3 regions of the Mesorhizobium sp. C264A genome follow, and region 1 is predicted to be linked to each of the others. Evidence: predicted binding sites of a transcription regulator. Region 1 holds the regulator's gene; each other region holds the start of a gene.
What was found. Region 1 encodes PhoB, which activates phosphate uptake and scavenging genes when phosphate is short. Its sites were predicted from a motif close to TGTCATNNANCTGTCAT; they were not measured.

Region 1 (6,834 bases):
TGCCGTATTTCTTGGCGTCGCGCGGATTGGAGATCGAGGCCTCCTGGCCGTTGACCAAGATCTGGCCGGCATCGCGCTTGTAGGCGCCCGACAGGATCTTGATCAGCGTCGACTTACCGGCGCCGTTGTGGCCAAGCAGCGCCACCACTTCGCCCGGGAAAAGATCGATGGACGCATCGTCGACGGCGCGAATGCCACCGAACGCGATCGAGATGTTGCGCATGTCGATCAGTGGCGTACCGGTGGGAGCCGTTTTTTCCATAATCGTTCCTCCCTAGACGCGCTTGCGGTAGACGGTGTCGAGCCAGACGGCGATGACCAGGACAGCGCCAACGACAATGCTCTGCAGCGGCGAGTCGATGCCGAGCAGCACCATGCCGGATTGCAGCGACTGCATCAGAAGCGCGCCGAGCATGGCGCCCATCACCGTTCCGGCGCCGCCCGCGAGCGACGTGCCGCCGATGACAGCGGCCGCGATCACCAAAAGCTCGTCCAGTGTGCCCAGCGCATTGGTTGACGCATTGAGACGGGCCGACGAGATCGCCGCGCTGATTGCAGCCAGCACACCCATGATCATGAACACCTTCATGGTCACCCAGCGCGTGTTGATGCCGGCGAGTTCCGCTGCCTCCGGATTGCCGCCGATGGCGAAGACATAGCGGCCGAAACGCGTGCGCTTGGTGATGAACGTCATGATGATGCCGACAATCACCGCCATCAGCACCGGTATGGCGATGCCATGCGCGATGAACAGCCCGCCTTCGGGAACGGTGATGCCGTTCTGCTGTGCGTACTGGCGCACGATGCCGATCGGCCATGGATAGGAATTGGCGATCCACACGGCGCCGAGGATGGCCGCGCAAGCGACCACGCCAAGCAAGGTCTCGGCCCAGACGGGGCGCAGTGGAAAGCTGAAGCGCTTGCGCTGCGAGCGACCGTTGAGCAGCGCGAAGGCGACCGCCGCGCAGGCGACAATGCCGACGATCCAGCTGGCAGCGGCGCCAATCGAGCCGCGTGGTCCGCCGCCCATCAGCTGGAAGGTGGCGTCGAGTGGCGCGACCGTGCGCCCGCTGGTGATGAGCCATGCCATGCCGCGCCAGACCAGCAGGCCACCAAGCGTCACGATAAAGGCCGGAACCTGCATATAGGCGATGATGAAGCCCTGGAACGCGCCGATCAGCAGACCAAGCACCACGCCGGCGGCAAGCGCGACGATCCAGAGCCAGGGGTTTCCAAGCTGGAAGCCGATGACGCGAATCAGGAATTCGGCCTGTGCCACGCCCATGATCATGCCGATCACGCCTTCGACGGAGCCCACCGAAAGGTCGATGTTGCGCATCACGATGACCAATACCATGCCGGTCGCCATGATCGCGACCGAGGACGTCTGCACCGACAGGTTCCAAAGATTGCGCGGCGTCAGGAAAAGCCCACCCGACAGGATATGTATGCCGACCCAGATGACCAGCAGCGCGCCGACCATGCCGAGCATGCGCGTGTCGAGCTCGGTCGCTTTCAGGAACCGGGCGACCGCGCCGAGTTCAGACGCTCGTGCCGTATCGGCCTGCGGATTTGAGGTCGTGTCGGTCATGATGTCCTCCAGCGGCTTGCCGTCTGGCGCGGATGCCGGACCACAGCCTAGAAGTTTGCCGCCGATGGCGGAAACACACAATTCTCGTAGAGAAAACGCCGCGGCTTGACAGCCGCGGCGCCTCATTTCTTCAAGTCGTCGAGATCAGTTGCAAGCCGCGACGCTGCCGGCGGCGACGCCCGTGCAGACTTCGTCCTTCTTGATCCAGCCGGCGTCGATGACGACGTTGAGGTTGTCCTTGGTGATCGCGACGGGGGTCAGGAACAGCGACTTGACGGTGTTGCCGCCAGGCGTGGTGAAGTCCTTGGCGCCGGCAATGTCGCCCGTCTTCTTGCCATCGGCAAGCTGCGAGGCGATCTCGGCGGCGTTCTTGCCGAGTTCGCGCGCGTCCTTCCACACCGACACCGTCTGCGTGCCGAGCGCGATGCGGTTCAGAGCGGCATGGTCGCCGTCCTGGCCGGAGACCGGAACCGTTCCGGCAAGGCCCTGCGCCGTCAGCGCGGCGACAACGCCGCCGGCGGTGCCGTCATTGGCCGCAACCACGGCATCGACCTTGTTGTCATTGGCGGTCAGGAACTGTTCCATGTTCTTCTGGGCATTGGCCGGCAGCCAGCCATCGGTATAGGCCTCGCCGACATTCTTGATCTTGCCCGAGTCGATGGCTTCCTTGAGCACTTCCATCGAGCCCGAGAACAGGAAATCGGCATTCGGATCCGAGCCCGAGCCCTTGATGAAGACATAGTTGCCTTCGGGCTTCGCCTTGAACACTTCGCGGGCCTGCATGCGGCCGACTTCCTTGTTATCGAAGGTCAGGTAGAAGACGTCCTTGTTCTCGATCAGGCGGTCATAGCCGACGACCGGAATGCCTTCGTCCAGCGCCTTCTGCACCGCCGGGCCGATGGCCGAGGCGTCCTGCGCCAGGATGATCAGCGAGTTGGCGCCCTGCGAGATCAGGCTTTCGACGTCGGTCAGCTGCTTGCCGGGATTGGACTGCGCGTCGGCCGAAATGTACTTGTCGCCGGCAGCCTCGATCGCCGTTTTCATCGCCGCCTCGTCGGTCTTCCAGCGCTCTTCCTGGAAGTTCGACCACGACACGCCGATGACCTTGTCCTTCGCCTGCGCGACCGACATCAGCGCCAGCGACATGGCGACACCCGCCAGCATGGCGGCTGCAAATCTGTTCATCATAATCCTCCCTGCGCCGCGTGCGGCGCGACAAAACTGGCCCGAGGGCCGGCACACAGAGGCCCTATTTTTTCGAGCCTCGAAAAAATACTGGTTCAATGATAAGGCGCTGTCAACATCGATTCTGATGGATTCTGATGGCCTTGCCGAATTTTTTCGAGGTCCGCAATAAACAATGACAGGGCTGCCGGCGTCTGCCAATATTTGGCTGGTGCCGTCGAACGCCTTCACTATCATGAGGCGCGAGGAGGCCGGGAGGAAACAAATGTCGGTTGGAATCCGCCACGACGATCTGCGCCGTCGCAACCGTGCCATGGTGATTTCGGCCGTGCGCCGGGCCGGCCAGCCGTCGCGGACCGAGATTGCGGCGACCACCGGCCTCAGCCACTCGACCATATCGGCAATCTCGTCTGATCTGATTCAAGAAGGCGTCCTGATTGAAGGCAAACCTGGCGAGACAGGCGCACTGAAACGCGGCCGGCCGCAGGTCGGCCTTGGCCTCAACCCGGAAGCGGCGGCGGTGATGACCGTCGTGCTGTCGCTCAATTTCCTGTCCGTCACCGTCATCGACTATGCCGGCCACGTCGTCGCCGAGGAACAGCGCCGGCTGGACACGCTGACCAAGCCGCGCGACGAGCTGATTGGCGAATGCGTAGCAATCGTCCGGCGGCGGCTTGAGGATCCCGACCTCGATGTCCAGAGCATCGCCCGCATTGCCATGGGCATCCAGGGCATCACCGATTCGCAGGCGCGCGCCATGCTGTGGTCGCCAATCACGCCACTGACCGACATTGCCTTCGCCGACATGTTGGAAGTGGAATTCGGCATTCCGGCCACCATGGAGAACGACTGCAATATGATGGCGGTGGCGCTGCAATGGCGCCAGCCCGAGCGCTACCGCGACAACTTTATCGCCATCCTCTTGTCGCACGGCATCGGCATGGGACTGGTGCTGAAAGGCGAACTGTTCACCGGCACCCATTCCTCGGGCGGCGAGTTCGGCCACATGATCCACCGTCCGGGCGGCGCGCTCTGCCGCTGCGGGCGGCGCGGCTGCGTCGAGGCCTATGCCGGAAACTACGCCATCTGGCGCAGCGCCAAAATGATGGGCGAGGATGCCGAGCCGGTCGATATCGGCGACGCTGATATGCGCGCACTCGCCGCGCGCGCCCGCGAAACCGATGGCCCGGAGCGCGAAGCCTATCGCAGGGCCGGTGAGGCGCTCGGCTTCGGCCTCGGCAGCCTGTTTGCTCTGATCGATCCGGCACCCGTCGCCATGGTCGGCGTCAGCGCCGCCGCCTTCGACCTGATCGAACCGGCATTGCGCGAAGCGATCGCCCAGACCGCCGGCGGCCAGCACTCGAAATCGATCTCCTTCGACACCGAGCCCAACGAGCTGCCGCTGATCCGCGAAGGCTGCGCCATGCGCGCGCTCGGCTTCGTCGACCAGGAGATTTTCGCGCCGGGCATTCAGGCGAAATCCGGCAAGCATGTCGCCTGAATGGCCGGCAACGGCGCGACGCGCAGCATCCTAGTCTTCCCTAATAGCGTAGCCGGCGCCGCGAATGGTACGGATGACATCCGGCATGCGGCCGTTGTTGACGGCCTTGCGCAGCCGCCCGACATGCACGTCGACGGTTCGCTCGTCTATATAGATCGTCTCGCCCCAGACATTGTCGAGCAGTTGGCTGCGCGAGAACACGCGGCCGGGATGGCGCATCATGAATTCGAGCAGCCGGAACTCGGTCGGTCCGAGCCTGATCTCGCTCTTCTTGCGGTAGACCCGGTGCGATTCTCGATCGAGCACGATGTCGCCGACCTTGAGCACGCTCGACAGCACTTCCGGCTTGGCGCGGCGCAGCAGCGCTTTCACGCGCGCCATGAACTCCGGCGTCGAGAATGGCTTGACCAGATAGTCGTCGGCACCGGTGGACAGGCCGCGCACGCGGTCGCTTTCCTCACCGCGCGCGGTCAGCATGATGATCGGCAGCCGCTCGGTTTCGGGCCGCACTCTAAGCCGCCGGCAGAGCTCGATGCCGGAAACAGCCGGCACCATCCAGTCGAGCACCAGGAGATCGGGCACGTTTTCCTGCAGGCGGATCTCGGCCTCGTCGCCGCGTGTCACCACCTCGACCTGATAGCCTTCGGATTCGAGGTTGTAGCGGAGGAGCACGCCTAGTGGCTCCTCGTCCTCCACGACCATGATGCGTGGCGCGATCATAGGCAGTTCACCCTCATCAGGCCGGCGTGGCCATCGCCGTCTCGTCCTGCTTCGGACGATTGGCGGGCAATTGCTGGCCGGTCAGCACATAATACGCATTTTCGGCGATGTTGGTGACATGATCGCCGATGCGCTCAAGATTCTTGGCGCAGAACAAGAGATGCGTGCAGGCGGTGATGTTGCGAGGGTCTTCCATCATGTAGGTCAAGAGCTCACGAAACACGGACGTGTATTTGACGTCGATGCGCTCGTCGTCATTCCTGAGTTTTGCAAGAGCTGCCGCATCGGTGGCGGCATATTCCTCGACGACGCCTTGCACCTGGATCAGCACCAGTTGCGCCATGGCATCGATGGAGTGCGAGAGGTCGCGCGGCGTGACGCTCAAGCCCACGGTGCCGACGCGTTTGGCGATGTTCTTGGCGAGATCGCCGATGCGCTCGAGGTCGCCGGCCATGCGGATCGAGCCGACCACGGCGCGCAGATCGTTGGCCATCGGCTGGCGCTTGGCGATCAGCGTGATGGCGCGGTCGTCCAGTTCGCGCTGGCGCGCATCCATGATGGCGTCGTCGGAAACGACACGCTGTGCCAGCGCATTGTCCGAATTGAGCAGCGCCCTGGTCGAGCCGCTGACCATCGAGCCTGCCAGATCGCCCATGTCGCGGATCAGCTTGCTGATCTGCCCGAGCTCTTCATCGAAGGAGGCGACGGTATGTTCACCCATGATCTTGGTCCTCGTGCCTGAAATTCACCCGCCGGAAGGTTCAGCCGAAGCGGCCGGTAATGTAATCTTGGGTGCGCTTGTCGTCGGGGTTGGTGAACATCTTGTCGGTTGCGCCCTCCTCGACGAGATAGCCGAGATGGAACATCGCCGTGCGCTGCGACACGCGCGCCGCCTGCTGCATCGAATGGGTGACGATGACGATCGTGTAGTTCTGGCGCAGTTCGTCGATCAGCTCCTCGACACGGGCGGTGGCGATCGGATCAAGCGCCGAGCAGGGCTCATCCATCAGGATCACTTCCGGCGACACGGCGATGGCGCGCGCGATGCACAGGCGCTGCTGCTGGCCGCCGGACAGGCCGGTGCCGGGCTCCTGCAGGCGGTCCTTGACCTCGTTCCAGATCGCCGCCTTCTTCAGGCTCTGCTCGACGATCTGGTCCATGTCGGACTTGCGCTTGGCCAGCCCATGGATGCGCGGGCCGTAGGCGACGTTCTCGTAGATCGACTTCGGGAACGGATTGGGTTTCTGGAACACCATGCCGACGCGTGCGCGCAGTTCGACGACATCGATGTTCTTGTCGTAGATGTCGTCTTCATCGAGCGTGATCTTGCCGGTCACCCGCGCCGAATCGATGGTGTCGTTCATGCGGTTGAGGCAGCGCAGGAAGGTCGACTTGCCGCAGCCGGACGGGCCGATCAGCGCCGTCACCTGGTTCTGGCGGACGTCGAGATTGACGTCGAACAACGCCTGCTTCTCGCCGTAGAAGACGCCGACCTTGTCGCCGCGCATCTTGATGACTTCGTTCGACTTGGCGTTCATTTTGTCGCCCACTGCATTTTCAAGGGACTGTTCGGTCATGATGTTCATACCAAATTGCCTTTTTTCTACCAGCGCCGCTCGAACCGGCGCCGAAGCACGATCGCGGTGATGTTCATGGCCATGAGGAAGACGAGCAGGATGATGATGGCGCCGGACATGCGCTCGACAAAAGCGCGCTCAGCCTCGTTTGCCCACATATAGATCTGCACCGGCAGCGCGGTCGCCGGATCGAAAGGCGTCGTCGGATAATCGGCGACGAAAGCGACCATGCCGATCAAGAGCAGCGGTGCTGTCTCGCC
Region 2 (6,834 bases), on a different contig from region 1:
TGGTCATAGAAAACGCCGTCAGCGCCGAAGAGATCAAGGTCGATGCCAAGAAGATGCACATCTCGACCACCGATGTCGCAATCGACATCATCGGCATGCACAAATGGTATGGCGAGTTCCATGTGCTGAAGGACATCAACCTCAAGGTGATGCGCGGCGAGCGCATCGTCATCTGCGGTCCTTCGGGCTCGGGCAAATCGACCATGATCCGCTGCATCAACCGGCTGGAAGAGCACCAGAAGGGCAAGATCATCGTCGACGGCAAGGAACTCACCAACGATCTCAAGAAGATCGACGAGGTGCGCCGCGAGGTCGGCATGGTGTTCCAGCACTTCAACCTGTTCCCGCATCTGACCATCCTGGAGAACTGCACATTGGCACCGATCTGGGTGCGCAAGACGCCGAAGAAGCAGGCCGAGGAAATCGCCATGCACTTCCTCAAGCGCGTCAAGATCCCCGAACAGGCCAACAAATATCCGGGCCAGCTGTCGGGCGGCCAGCAGCAGCGCGTGGCGATCGCGCGTTCGCTGTGCATGAACCCGCGCATCATGCTGTTCGATGAGCCGACCTCGGCGCTCGATCCAGAAATGATCAAGGAAGTGCTGGAGACGATGGTGGGCCTGGCCGAGGAAGGCATGACCATGCTGTGCGTCACCCACGAAATGGGCTTTGCCCGCAAGGTCGCCAACCGGGTGATCTTCATGGATCAGGGCCAGATCGTCGAACAGAACACGCCGGCCGAGTTCTTCGACCATCCGCGCCACGAGCGCACCAAGCTGTTTCTGTCGCAGATCCTGCACTGAGCATTTTCATGCGAACCAAAAGAGCCCGGCCGTAATGCGGCCGGGCTCTTTTGCTATCTGGGGTCGGGGTTGATCTTCTCCATTGAAACACAAAGCCGGCGCCGCATGAGAAAAGCCCTGCGTTTCGTGGCCATGCTGATTATCGTGGTCGCGCTCGCTGCCACGCTCGGCACGCTGGTGCCGCGTCCGCTGTGACCGGCGTCAGCGGCGGGTGAGGGCACGCGCCAAATTCTGGTGCTGGAGAATCCGATCCACACCGACATCGCCATTCCCGTCGATGACGAGGTGCGCCGGCGCTTCCATTTCCTGGTCGCTGCCGGCATCCCTGTCGACGCCCCGGAAGTGCGCTACATCGTCTTTGGCTGGGGCGGCCGGGCCTTCTATCTGGAGACGCCGAGCTGGTCGCAGCTGAAAGCAGTGCCCGTCCTCAAGGCGCTGACACTGGACGCCTCGGTCATGCATGTCGATATCGCCGGGACCATCGCCGAGCCGCACCCTGCTGTCACCGGTTTCGACATCGATGAGGAACGTTTTGCAGCGCTGCTCGACTATATCGACGCGAGTTTCCAGCATGGGCCGCATGGTCCGGTCGTCATCGAGAACGCCGCCTATTCCAGCTTCGACCGCTTCTTCGAGGCGAACGGCCAATTCAACGCGCTTGTCGGCTGTAACACCTGGACAGCCGCCGGCCTGCGCACCGCCGGCCTGCGCACCGGCTGGTGGAACCCGCTGCCGGCCTCGCTGCGATTTTCAATGCGGCTGTATAATTAGCAGCTCCTACGCCGCACCCCGACAGTGTTGGATCTTTTGAAGTCAGCGGGACGGCCCCCCCTCTGGCCAGCCGGCCATCTCCCCCGCAAGGGGGGAGATCAGCCGTTTTGCCCGCGGCGCTCCTGCTGCAACGCCGGCGATTTTGGCGAAGGCGACGGCGACATCCAATCTCCCCCCTTGCGGGGGAGATGTCCGGCAGGACAGAGGGGGGTGGGAAGGATCGCTACGTCGACGATCTGGACTGCCGAGTGTCCGCTCGCCATCCATAGAGCCAGTCGAGGTCGGCGGCGAGCTTGTCGGGCGAGCGCATGGCCAGGAACAGATTGCGGGCGATCGCCACCGGGCCGGCAGCATGCCAGGCGAGGCGGTTTACGGCCCCACGACGCGCGGCCTTGGCGACACGCGGCCGCCGAAGATTTTCCCAGATTTGAAAACTTCTGGGCAGATCGCCAGGGAAATCGGCGATAGCGTCGGCAAGCGTGATGGCATCCTCGATCGCCATTGCCGCGCCCTGCGCGGCAAACGGCGTCATCGCGTGCGCGGCGTCGCCGATCAGCGCGATGCCCTGCGGGCTCGTCCACCGCTTCTGTTCGACGGTGTGGATCGGAAAGGCCGTCCATGGGCCGGCCAGTGCCACAAGCTTCGTCAGGCCCGGCGCGGTGCCGCGCAGGGCAGCCGTGAGTATCGCGGGATCGGCATGGCCCGACCAACCTTCGGCCATGCGCTCACCCTTGGTGAAGGCGGCGAGATTGAAGGCCCGGCCTTTGCTGACGGGGTAGGCGACCATGTGGAAGCCAGGATGCAGGAACGTGGTGACGCAGTCGGCGGCGCCGATCGCGACAAAGGCTTCTCCGGCCGCACCGTCGGCCGCGATCGTGACTCGCCAGGCGAGTTCGCCCGAAAAACGGCTTTTGACGAAGTCCTCGCCTGCGAGTTGCGCCCTGACCGCCGACCAGACGCCGTCGGCGCCGACCAGCAGTTTGCCGCGTGCCTCGATCTCGCGGCCGTCCACTTCGGCGGTCACGGCGACATATTGCGCGTCTTTGACGATGCCGGTCACGCGGGCGCCGGTGATGAGCTCAATCTCCGGCCGTTCAGCCATTTGCGGCAACAGCGCTGCCTGCAGATCTGCGCGGTGAGCAACGAGATAAGGCGACTGCCAGCGCGCATCGGCGGCGCGCCCGAGCGGTACCCGCGCCAGCTCACGCAGCGTCGCTGCATCCTTCAGCACCACCGCTTCGGGCCGCGAGGCTGCCGGCAGCAGCCGGTCGAGAACGCCGAGCTTTCCAAGGATGCACGTCGCATTGGGCGAAAGCTGGATGCCTGCGCCGGCCGCGTCGAGGTGCTGTGCCTGTTCGATCAGCTTTACCGGATAACCCCGTCCGGCGAAGGCAAGGGCAGCGGTCAGCCCGGCGATGCCGGCCCCGGCGATTATGACCTGCCGGGACCTGATGTCTTCCATCGGGCTTGTCGCGGAAGGATCAGGCGGCCTGGTCGATATAAAGGCAACCAGCCGGCAGCGTTTCCGTCGCCCTCAGCTTCGCCGAATAGCGGTAGAGCGTCGAGCAGTAGGGACAGACCTTTTCATTGTCGTCGCCCATGTCGAGGAACACATGTGGGTGGTCGAAGGGCGGGTTGGCGCCGGTGCACATGAATTCCTTGACGCCGATGTCGATTGCCGGATGGCCCGCATCGTTCTGGAAATGGGGAATGGAACCGCCTGCCATCGTCGTCTCCTTGATCTCGTCGAAAAGCATCTGGAACATAACAGGCCTGTTTGCAAGATCGATGAAATGAAACTGTCGCAAAAGCCTGTCAGAGGATACGTTGAGCCGGTTAAGTGCATGTCCCTGAAATCGGAACGGTTTTCGCCGAAGGGGTCATGCGTCACAAAAGCGTGTTAGAGGCATGGCACGTCCAACGGCGCTCCAAGGGACGGTTGGCGGGGAAGAGCAGGAACCATGAACGAACTGAAGCCGGTGCAGAGCGAATTCATCAATGTCGAGGTGGCGAGCCCCGAGGGCGGCAACCCCGATCGGTTCGTCAACCGTGAGTTCTCCTGGCTGCAGTTCAACCGGCGTGTGCTCGAGGAATCACAGAACGAGCACCATCCGCTGCTCGAACGCGTCCGTTTCCTGTCGATTTCGGCCGCCAATCTCGATGAATTCTTCATGGTCCGCGTCGCCGGCCTTGCGGGCCAGGTGCGCGAAGGCATTGCGCTAAAGAGCCCCGACGGCCGCACGCCGGAGCAGCAGCTGGAACAATTGCTGCGCGAGGTCGAGCGGCTGCAGGAGGACCAGCAGAACAGCCTTTCGGCGCTGATGTTGCTGCTCAACAAGGAAGGCATTGAGAGCATCACCCGCGATGCACTGACCAAGGATGAAAAAGTCTGGCTGGAAGACCATTTCCAGGACCAGGTTTTCCCGGTGCTGACTCCACTGTCGATCGACCCGGCGCATCCGTTTCCGTTCATTCCCAATCTCGGCTTCTCGATGGCGCTGCAATTGCGCCATCGCAAGAATGGCGAGGAGATGAGCGCGCTTCTGCGCCTGCCGGTGGCGCTGAAGCGCTTCATCCGTCTGCCCGACCGCAAGCAGCACGTTCGCTTCATTCCGTTGGAGGAGGCTGTCGGCCTCTATATCGGCAAGCTGTTCCCCGGCTATGAGGTCAAGGGTTCCGGCACCTTCCGCATCATCCGGGACAGCGATATCGAGGTCGAGGAAGAGTCGGAAGATCTCGTGCGCCTGTTCGAGACGGCGCTGAAGCGGCGCCGCCGCGGTTCGGTCATCCGCATCGAATTCGACAAGTCGATGCCCGGCGAATTGCGCGAGTTCGTCGCCGGCGAGCTTGGCGTCTCTTCGAGCCGCATCAGCGTTCTGACCGGCCCGCTGGCGCTCAGCCAGATTTCCGAGATCGTCGCCGTGCCACGCGACGACCTGAAGTTCACCCCCTACAATCCACGCTTTCCCGAGCGCATCCGCGAGCATGGCGGCGACTGTTTCGCGGCCATCCGCGAGAAGGACATCGTCGTCCACCACCCCTATGAATCCTTCGACGTGGTGGTCCAATTCCTGCGCCAGGCGATGGCCGACCCCGAGGTGGTGGCGATCAAGCAGACGCTCTACCGCACCTCCAACGACAGCCCGATCGTGCGCGCCTTGGTCGACGCGGCCGAGGCCGGCAAGTCGGTAACCGCCCTGGTCGAGCTCAAGGCGCGCTTCGACGAGGAAGCCAACATCCGCTGGGCGCGCGACCTCGAACGCGCCGGCGTCCAGGTCGTGTTCGGCTTCCTCGAACTCAAAACCCATGCGAAAATGTCGCTAGTAGTGCGGCGCGAGGACGGCAAGCTGCGCAACTATGTCCATCTCGGCACCGGCAACTACCATCCGGTGACCGCGCGCATCTACACCGACCTGTCCTTCTTCACCACCGATCCGACGATCGCGCGCGATGTGGCCCAGCTGTTCAACTTCATCACCGGCTATGCCGAGCCGACCGATGAGATGCGGATCGCCATCTCGCCGTTTACGCTGCGCAGCCGTATCCTCAAGCACATTGCCGACGAGGTCGCCTACGCGCTGGCTGGCCGTCCGGCGCGCATCTGGATGAAGATGAACGCGCTCGTCGATCCCAACATCATCGACGCGCTCTATGACGCCAGCCGTGCCGGCGTCGAGATCGATCTCGTCGTGCGCGGCATCTGCTGCCTGCGGCCGCAGGTGCCCGGCCTGTCGGAAAACATCAGGGTCAAGTCGATCGTCGGCCGCTTCCTCGAACACAGCCGCATCTATTGCTTCGGCAACGGCCATGGCCTGCCGTCGGACGAGGCGATCGTCTACATCGCCTCGGCCGACTTGATGCCACGCAATCTCGACCGCCGCGTCGAGACCATGGTGCCGATCACCAATCCGACGGTGCATGAACAGATCCTTGGCCAGATCATGCTGGGCAACATCATGGACAACCAGCAAAGTTTCGACGTATTGGCTGACGGAACCTCCCGGCGCGTCGTGCTGGAGGAGGGTGAGGAACCGTTCAACGCGCAGGAATATTTCATGACCAATCCGAGCCTGTCGGGACGGGGTGACGCGCTGAAGTCGCATGCGCCCAAGCGCATCGCGCAGTTTAAGCGTCGCAAGAAGAACACCGGCTGATGATTTCAACGTCCCAAGGCCGGCTGCAGGATCGCCGGCCGCTGTCCATCATCGACATCGGCTCGAACTCGATCCGCCTTGTCGTCTATGAAGGGTTGGCGCGCTCGCCGACCTTGCTGTTCAACGAAAAGATGCTGGCCGGCCTCGGCCGCGGCATCGTTTCGACCGGCAAGCTCGATCCCGAGGCGGTGACGCGCTCGATGGAGGAGTTCCGCCGTTTCCGCGCGCTCTCCGATCAGGCGGGTGCGGAGCACATGTTTGTGCTGGCAACAGCCGCGGCCCGCGAAGCGATCAACGGCCCCGATTTCATCCACCGCGCCCAGGATGTGCTCAAGACCGAGATCCGCGTGCTCACTGGCCGGCAGGAGGCGCATTATTCGGCGCTTGGCGTCATTTCGGGCTTCCACCCCGCCAATGGCATTGCCGGTGATCTTGGCGGCGGCAGCCTGGAGCTTATCGACATCAATGGCGAGGCGATCGGCGACGGCATCACGCTGCCGCTGGGTGGCCTGCGGCTGCAGGACATGGCCAGGAATTCGCTCGCCCAGGCGGCAAAGATCACCCGCGACGAACTGGCGCGCGCCAAATTGTTGAAGGGCGGGCTGGGACGGCCCTTTTACGCCGTTGGCGGCACCTGGCGAAACCTTGCCCGGCTGCACATGGAAATGACCAACTACCCGCTTGGCGTCATGCACCACTATGAGATCGGTGTCGAAAGCGCCGCCAATTTCCTGAAGCAGGTGGCGAAAGGCGAGATCGAGAAGGTCAAGGGCATCGAAGGTGTGTCGAAGAACCGCCGTTCGTTGCTGCCCTATGGCGCGGTCGTGCTGCAGGAGATCATGGCGGCGATGCAGCCGTCGAAGATCATCGTCTCGGCATTGGGCGTGCGCGAAGGGTTTCTCTATTCGCTGCTCGACCCTGCCGAGCAGAAGGCCGATCCGCTGGTCTCCGCTTCGGAGGAACTGGCGCGGCTGCGGTCGCGCTCGGTCACCCATGCGCATGAGCTTGTCGAATGGACGGACAAGACCTTTGCCGCCTTCGGCATCGACGAGACGGAGGATGAGGCGCGCTATCGCCACGCTGCCTGTCTGCTGGCCGATATAGGC
Region 3 (6,834 bases), on a different contig from region 1:
GATGTCGAGAAGCGGGTTTGGCATCATGATGCTTCCTGTGTGATTGCGACGCGCCGTCCGGTCTCGGCGCTTTCGATGGCGCCAAAAACCATGGCCAGGCTTTTGATGTTGTCGCTGCCACGGGTTTCCGGCTCGCTGCCGGTCTCGATGGCGTGCATGAAATCCTTGATGATGCCGAGATGACCGCCGACGCGGTCGGCGGGATCGAGCGGCGGCACGATGATGGGCTGGGTCAGGTCGAACAGGCCGTCGCGGACCGACAACACAACCTCGGCCTTCAGCCCGTCCTCGCCGTCCCAGAGCAGGCTGCCGTGCTCGGCGACGATGCGCCATGTGCTCTCCCAACTGGTGCGGAAGCCCGCCGCGCACCAGGAGCCTGCATAGGTGAAGCGCTTGCCGCCACCGAGATCGAAGATAGCGCTGGCCGACGATCCCTGCCGGTACCAGGAATTGGCCGGCTCCCATTCCTGGCAATAGACGCCGGCGGGATCGCCTGCGACCATGTAGCGGGCGGCGTCGAATGTGTGGATCGCCATGTCGAGCAAGAGCACATGCGCCATCTCCTCGCGAAAGCCGCCGAAATGCGGCGCGACGAAGAAGTCGGCATGGATGCTGGTTGGCTTGCCGATGGCGCCGGAGTCGAGAAAGCGCCTTATGCGCCGGACATTGGCGACATAGCGGCGGTTCTGCACGACCGCATGGACGCGCCCCGCGTTACGCGCCGCATCGACGATGGCGCGCGCATTTTCCGGAGTATCGGCCAGCGGCTTTTCCGTCAGCAGATGGCAATTATGGGCAAAGGCGGCAAAGGCGACATCACGCCGGGCGGCTGGAACCACGACATCGAACACCGCGTCGGGCCTGGTCTGGTCGAGCACCGCGTCGAGGCTGGTGCCGATTACCGCGCCGTCGAGCCCGTATTCGTGCGCCCTCGCCTTCGCCCGTTCGGCGTCGAGATCGACAAGGCCGACAATGGCCAGCCCGTCGATCTGCCTCGCGGCATCGAGCCAGGCCTTGCTCATCGCACCACAGCCGACGAGGACGGCATTCATCATCCGGCATTCCTCCCGTCCGGTCCCTCCAGACCGAATGTCACGGCATTTCCGGCATCACCGTAAACGTTTCTCCGTAAACGTTTACGAGAACACACCCGATGGCGTAGAATGTCAATCGGCTGCCAGCGAAAATCATCCCGAAGCCTTGGCCTGGGCGGCAGCCGGTGCTAGCCAAGACAGGGGGAGAACTGTCCTTGGCGTCCAGCATCCATGACCTTGCGCGTCACCTGAACATTTCGATCGGCACCGTGTCGCGGGCGCTGAACGGCCGCGCCGACGTCAATGCCGACACCCGCCAGCGCGTGCTCGCCGCCGCCAAGCAATTGAACTATTCGCCCAACCAGTCCGGCCGCAGTCTGCGGCAAGGCACCACCCATTCGATCGCCTTCATGCTGCAGCCGCATCCGGGCGACCAGCAATATGGCGAACCGTTCTTCATCCCGTTCCTGATCGGTCTGCAGGGCCGACTGGCCGAGGATGACCTGGATCTGATGGTCGTCATGGGCGAGCCCGGCCAATATCAGCAGGAGAGGCTGCGCCGCGTGGTTGAGACGCGCCGAGCCGACGCGGTCGTGTTGGCCAATACACGGCGGGAAGACGATCGGATCGACTATCTCAGCAAGGCTGGCTTTCCCTTCGCCACGCTTGGCCGAAGTCAATCCGGCGACGACACCTATCCTTCGCTCGATATCGATTTCGAGAGGGCGGGTGATGAAGCCGTCGACCGGCTGGTCGCGCGCGGCCACCGCCGCATTGCCGCCATCCGCCCTTCGCTGGATCTCAACTTCGGCTACCTGTTCCTCGACGGCTACCGCAAGGCGCTGGGGCGGCATGGCATCGAAGTCGACCCCGGCCTGATCGCCGACGGCTTCATCAACGAGGCCGGAGGCTACCAGGTGACGCCGCGCGTGATGCTCTCCAAGGACCGGCCCACAGCCATCATCTTCAACAATGACGCAATGGCGCTCGGCGGCTGCAAGGCACTGGCCGAGATGGGCATCAGGCCCGGCCACGACATCGCGGTGATCGTCATCGTCGACACGCCGCTCTGCCGTTATTTCTCGCCGGCGCTGACCGCCTTCCGTCCGTCGCTGGAGCCGATGGGCCGGCGGCTGGCCGAAATGCTGCTGGCCTCGCTTCCCGCCTTTGCCGGCCCGGAAGGTCCGCGCATCATCCGCGAAGTCTGGCCGCTGGAACTGATCGCCCGCGACAGCGATTGATCATTGCGCTCTTCCCTCTCCTACAAGGGAGAAGGAAGAGGCCCTCTCTGTCACGCAAGTATCATGTTCGCGTCCTAGACCGCTTTGCGAGAGGGCGACATCGTCGATGCGATGCGGTGGCCCCTTTGCGCCGCTCAAGGCTTGTCACAAAAAGGATCTCCATGAAAATCTCGCACCGAACCGTGTCGCTCGGCGCCGCGCTGGCGCTGTTTACCGCCCTGACCCCTGCCCTTGCCGACAGCACCGCCACCGTTGGCGGCTTCGTCAACAAGGGCCTGGTCGGCGTCGGCCGCATCCCGGCCGATCAGAAGGACAAGTTCGGCGAGACCTTCGGCTCCGGCTCCGGCATGTCCATCGACGCCGCAAGCTGGACCCGTGGCGCGGACGGCTACAAGGGCTCGCTCTGGTTGCTGCCGGACCGTGGCTACAATGTCGTCGGCACCACCGATTACCGGCCGCGCCTCAACACTATTCGCATCGAGTTCACGCCGGTAGCACTAGGCGCCACGCCCACCTCCGGCCAGGAACAGACAGGCGTCAAGGCGACGCTTGCCGATTCCCTGCTCCTCACCGACGACAAGGGCGCTGACGCCACCGGCCTCGATCCGCTCAACGGCGTGCGCGCGGCCAATGGCGACCTGCCGATCCTGCCCGAGGCCAATGGCAAGCTGGCGCTCGACAATGAGGCGATCGCGCGGCTGCCCGACGGCACCATGTTCATCTCTGACGAATACGGCCCCAACATCTACCGCTTCTCGGCCGACGGCCATCTGTTGTCGGCAACGCAGCCGCCCGCCGCTTTGGTGCCGATGCGCAAGGGCGCGCCGAACTTCGCCTCCGACAATCCGGGCCCCGGTGCAGCCGAACCCGATCCGAAGGATCCCGAAACCGGCCGCCAGAACAATCAAGGCCTCGAAGGCATGGCGCTGACGCCGGACGGCAAGTCGCTGATCACTGTGCTGCAGTCGGCGCCCCGCCAGGATGGCGGCGATTCGCCCGCGACGCGCCAGAACACCCGCGCGCTGGTCTACGACGCCTCCGACCCGGCCCATCTCAAGCTGGTGCATGAATATGCCGTGCCGCTGCCGGTGTTCAAGGACGCCAAGGACAAGACCAAGGTCGCCGCGCAGAGCGAAATCGTGGCGCTGTCCGACAAGACCTTCCTGATGCTGGCGCGCGACAGCGGAAACGGCCAGGGGGTGAAGGGCGATACTTCGCTGCTGCGCCAGATTTTCGTCGTCGACGTCTCTGGCGCCACCGACATTGCCGGCGGCGCCTTCGATGCCGCCGACAAGCCGCTGGCGCCCAAGGGCGTGCTCGACCCCTCGGTGACCCCGGCCAGGCTGACGCCGTTCATCGACATCAACGACAACAAGGAACTTGGCCGTTTCGGCCTGCATGACGGCAAGCCCAACGACAAGAACAATCTGTCGGAGAAGTGGGAAGCAATGTCTGTGGTCAGCGTGCTCGATCCGGCGCTGCCCGACGACTATTTCCTGTTCGTCGGCAACGATAACGACTTTCTCACCCAAGACGGTTTTCAGGTCGGCGCGCCCTACAAGGCCGACGACGGCGCCGATGTCGACACCATGTTCCTGGTCTATCAGGTCACGCTTCCGGGCCTCGCCAACAAGTAGCCGTATACGGAAAGGCGGACGCGCCCGGCGCGTCCGCCTCTAACCGTTTGTCGGCGATCAGCGATGCCGTGAAGGCACCTATTTCAAAATCTCCGCATCCCTTGGCACGCCGGCATCGATCGGCTCGGCGGTCCGGCTCGACACAGCCATGATCTTGCCCGCGGCCGACAGGTTCGGGCGCACATAGACCTGGGCTACGCCGTTGACCCGGCTGTAGAGGTCGATGATGTCCTGGTTCATGAAGCGCACGCAGCCCGACGACGCGTTCTTGCCGATGGAATCCCATTCCGGCGTGCCGTGCAGCCGGTACATCGTGTCCTTGCCGTCGCGGAACAGATAGAGCGCACGCGCGCCGAGCGGGCTCTGCGGTCCCGGCGGCATGCCGTCCTTATATTTCGCCAGTTCCGGCCGGCGCTGGATCATTTCGGGCGGCGGCGTCCACACCGGCCATTTCTTGCGCGCCTGGATCACGGCGCTGCCGGTCCAGCCAAACCCGGCCTTGCCGAGGCTGACGCCATAGCGCATTGCCTTGCCGCCGTCGCGCACCAGATAGAGAAAATGCTCGGATGTATCGACAACGATCGTGCCGGGTTTTTCGCCGGTCGGATCGTCCACGATCTGGCGCACGAACTTCGGATCGAGCTTGGCCACGGGGATTGCCGGCAATGAAAAGCCCTCATCGACGCGCGCCGAATACATGGTGGCGGCATCGCCGAAAGCGGGCTCGGGTGCGGGTGCCGGCGCCGGCGTTGGCGGCACCACGACATCGGTCGTGGTGCAGGCTGAAAGCGCCATGGAAGCGGCACCCAAAGCGGATATTCCAAGAAACGCGCGCCGGTTCAGGCGCTCGGAAAAAAGCGGATTGTCGGACATGATCCCCCCAGCCTATTCATCATATCCAACAGGATATGCGACCCCACGCGGCGACGACCCATATCCCATTCCGGATGTTTTGAGAACTGATTAGCGTGAAGCCGCCAGGTGGCATGTTCCAATGCCGCATCGACCTTGTCCGTCAAATCGGCGATCATTGCCGGGCGGACTTTGAGATGAACCTTCGCCGAACAGCCCATGGACGAAAAAATACCACCGCGCCGGCGCACCGGCGACCTGACCAGCGGCCCGATTCCGCGCACGCTGCTTTTGTTCGCTCTGCCGGTGCTCGGCTCCAACGTGCTGCAATCGCTCAACGGTTCGATCAACGCCGTCTGGGTCGGCCGCTTCCTCGGTGAATCGGCGCTGACCGCCACCTCCAACGCCAATCTGGTGCTGTTCCTGATTCTCGGCACCGTGTTCGGCATCGGCATGGCCGCGACCATCCTGGTGGCGCAATCGGTCGGCGCCCGCGACCTGCCCGAGGCGCGGCGCATCGTCGGCACCAGCGCCAGCTTCTTCTTCCTCGTCTCGGCTATCTTCGCCGTCTGCGGCTGGATCTGGGTCGACGCCATCCTCAACACACTGGGCACCCCGCCCGATGCGCTGCCGCTGGCGCGCTCCTATCTGCGCATCATCTTCGTCGCCGTGCCGATGATGAATCTTCTGTCCTTCGTCATGACGGTGCTGCGCGGTGCGGGTGATTCGCGCACGCCATTCCTCTTCATGGCGCTCGCCGTCGTGCTCGACATCATCCTCAATCCGCTGCTCATTCGCGGCATCGGCCCCTTCCCCGAGCTCGGCATCGCCGGCTCCGCCACCTCGACGCTGATCGGCCAGACGGTGAGCGTGATCGCCATCCTCGTCGTGCTTTATGCCAGAAAGCATCCGTTGCGGCTCGCCGGCGCGAACCTCGCTCTGCTGCGGCCGGATCCGGCGCTGCTCAGGATCGTCGTCCTCAAGGGCGTGCCGATGGGCCTGCAGATGATCGTCATTTCGGCGGCGGCGCTGACCGTGATGGGCATCGTCAACTCCTACGGCTCGCAGGTCGCCGCCGCCTACGGCATCGCGGCGCAGCTGTGGACCTATATCCAGATGCCTGCGCTGGCGATCGGCGCCGCAGTCTCGTCGATGGCGGCCCAGAATGTCGGCGCCGGGCGCTGGGACCGCATCGGTCGCATCGCGGCGTCCGGCGTCGGCTTCAACCTGGTGCTCACCGGCGCCCTGGTGGCGCTGCTGTTCTTCTTCGACAGGCCGGTACTCGGCCTGTTCCTTAGCGGGGACAGCACCGCAATCGACATTGCAGCCCACATCAACAAGGTGGCGTCCTGGTCGTTCATCCTGTTCGGCGTCACCATCGTGCTGTTCGCGACCGTGCGCGCCACCGGTGCCGTGATGCCGCCGCTGATCATTCTGGTGATTTCCGTGATGGTCGTGCGTACCGGCTTTGCCTACTTCTTCAGGAGCTACATCGGCGAGGAAGCGCTGTGGTGGAGTTTTCCGGCGGGATCGATCACCTCGCTGGTGCTGGCCGCCGCCTATTATCGCTTCGGCCGCTGGCGCACCATGCACATGATCGAGGACCGGCCGGCCGCCGGCGAGCCGCCCGACACCGGCCTCGGCATCCCGCGCGGACGGGCAAACATGGCGCCCGGGACGCCAAACGGGTGAGGCTCAGCGCGCGTATTTGACGCCGAACCCCAGCGCTACGACAGAGAACAGCGTGATCATGCCGGCGAAGGCCAGGCTTGCCGTCGTCGGAGTGGCCCAACTCGACAGCAGCCCAATGCCGATCACCGGCAGCGCATTGCCGCAGAAGCAGCAGATGAAGAACGCCGACACCAATTCGGCGCGACGCTCGGCAGGTGCGATCTGGTTCACCACCTGCAGCCGCCGCGATAGCCGAGCGCCGCCGCCACGCCGCACACAGCGGTGGCGGCAATCATCAGCGACATCGACGCGAAAAACTGAGCAGCAACCATCAGCCCTACGGCCGGGATCATCAGCGCCAGCGCGGCCAGCATGCCGGCGCGACTGGACAGTCGGGTC

Region 2: the regulator PhoB is predicted to act here: its motif matches at 3,364-3,380, upstream of NKL04_RS13220 (RNA degradosome polyphosphate kinase).
Region 3: the regulator PhoB is predicted to act here: its motif matches at 2,324-2,340, upstream of NKL04_RS04075 (esterase-like activity of phytase family protein).

Annotation. Positions count from the first base shown of each region.
Region 1 is NZ_JAMYVY010000002.1:1,908,819-1,915,652, reverse strand. Features, by position in the region: gene NKL04_RS28430 (ATP-binding cassette domain-containing protein) at 1-262, opposite strand, end outside; gene NKL04_RS28425 (sugar ABC transporter permease) at 275-1,591, opposite strand; gene xylF (D-xylose ABC transporter substrate-binding protein) at 1,736-2,776, opposite strand; gene NKL04_RS28415 (ROK family protein) at 3,042-4,277, shown strand; gene phoB (phosphate regulon transcriptional regulator PhoB) at 4,308-4,997, opposite strand; gene phoU (phosphate signaling complex protein PhoU) at 5,014-5,718, opposite strand; gene pstB (phosphate ABC transporter ATP-binding protein PstB) at 5,759-6,583, opposite strand; gene pstA (phosphate ABC transporter permease PstA) at 6,601-6,834, opposite strand, start outside.
Region 2 is NZ_JAMYVY010000001.1:2,688,557-2,695,390, reverse strand. Features, by position in the region: gene NKL04_RS13240 (amino acid ABC transporter ATP-binding protein) at 1-803, shown strand, start outside; partial or broken gene NKL04_RS13235 (TIGR02117 family protein) at 909-1,574, shown strand; gene NKL04_RS13230 (FAD-dependent monooxygenase) at 1,798-3,036, opposite strand; gene NKL04_RS13225 (zinc-finger domain-containing protein) at 3,056-3,301, opposite strand; gene NKL04_RS13220 (RNA degradosome polyphosphate kinase) at 3,536-5,728, shown strand; gene ppx (exopolyphosphatase) at 5,728-6,834, shown strand, end outside.
Region 3 is NZ_JAMYVY010000001.1:843,867-850,700, reverse strand. Features, by position in the region: gene NKL04_RS04090 (sugar phosphate isomerase/epimerase family protein) at 1-27, opposite strand, end outside; gene NKL04_RS04085 (Gfo/Idh/MocA family protein) at 24-1,055, opposite strand; gene NKL04_RS04080 (LacI family DNA-binding transcriptional regulator) at 1,250-2,275, shown strand; gene NKL04_RS04075 (esterase-like activity of phytase family protein) at 2,437-3,912, shown strand; gene NKL04_RS04070 (L,D-transpeptidase) at 3,991-4,785, opposite strand; gene NKL04_RS04065 (MATE family efflux transporter) at 4,984-6,456, shown strand; gene NKL04_RS04060 (hypothetical protein) at 6,460-6,666, opposite strand; gene NKL04_RS04055 (MFS transporter) at 6,663-6,834, opposite strand, start outside.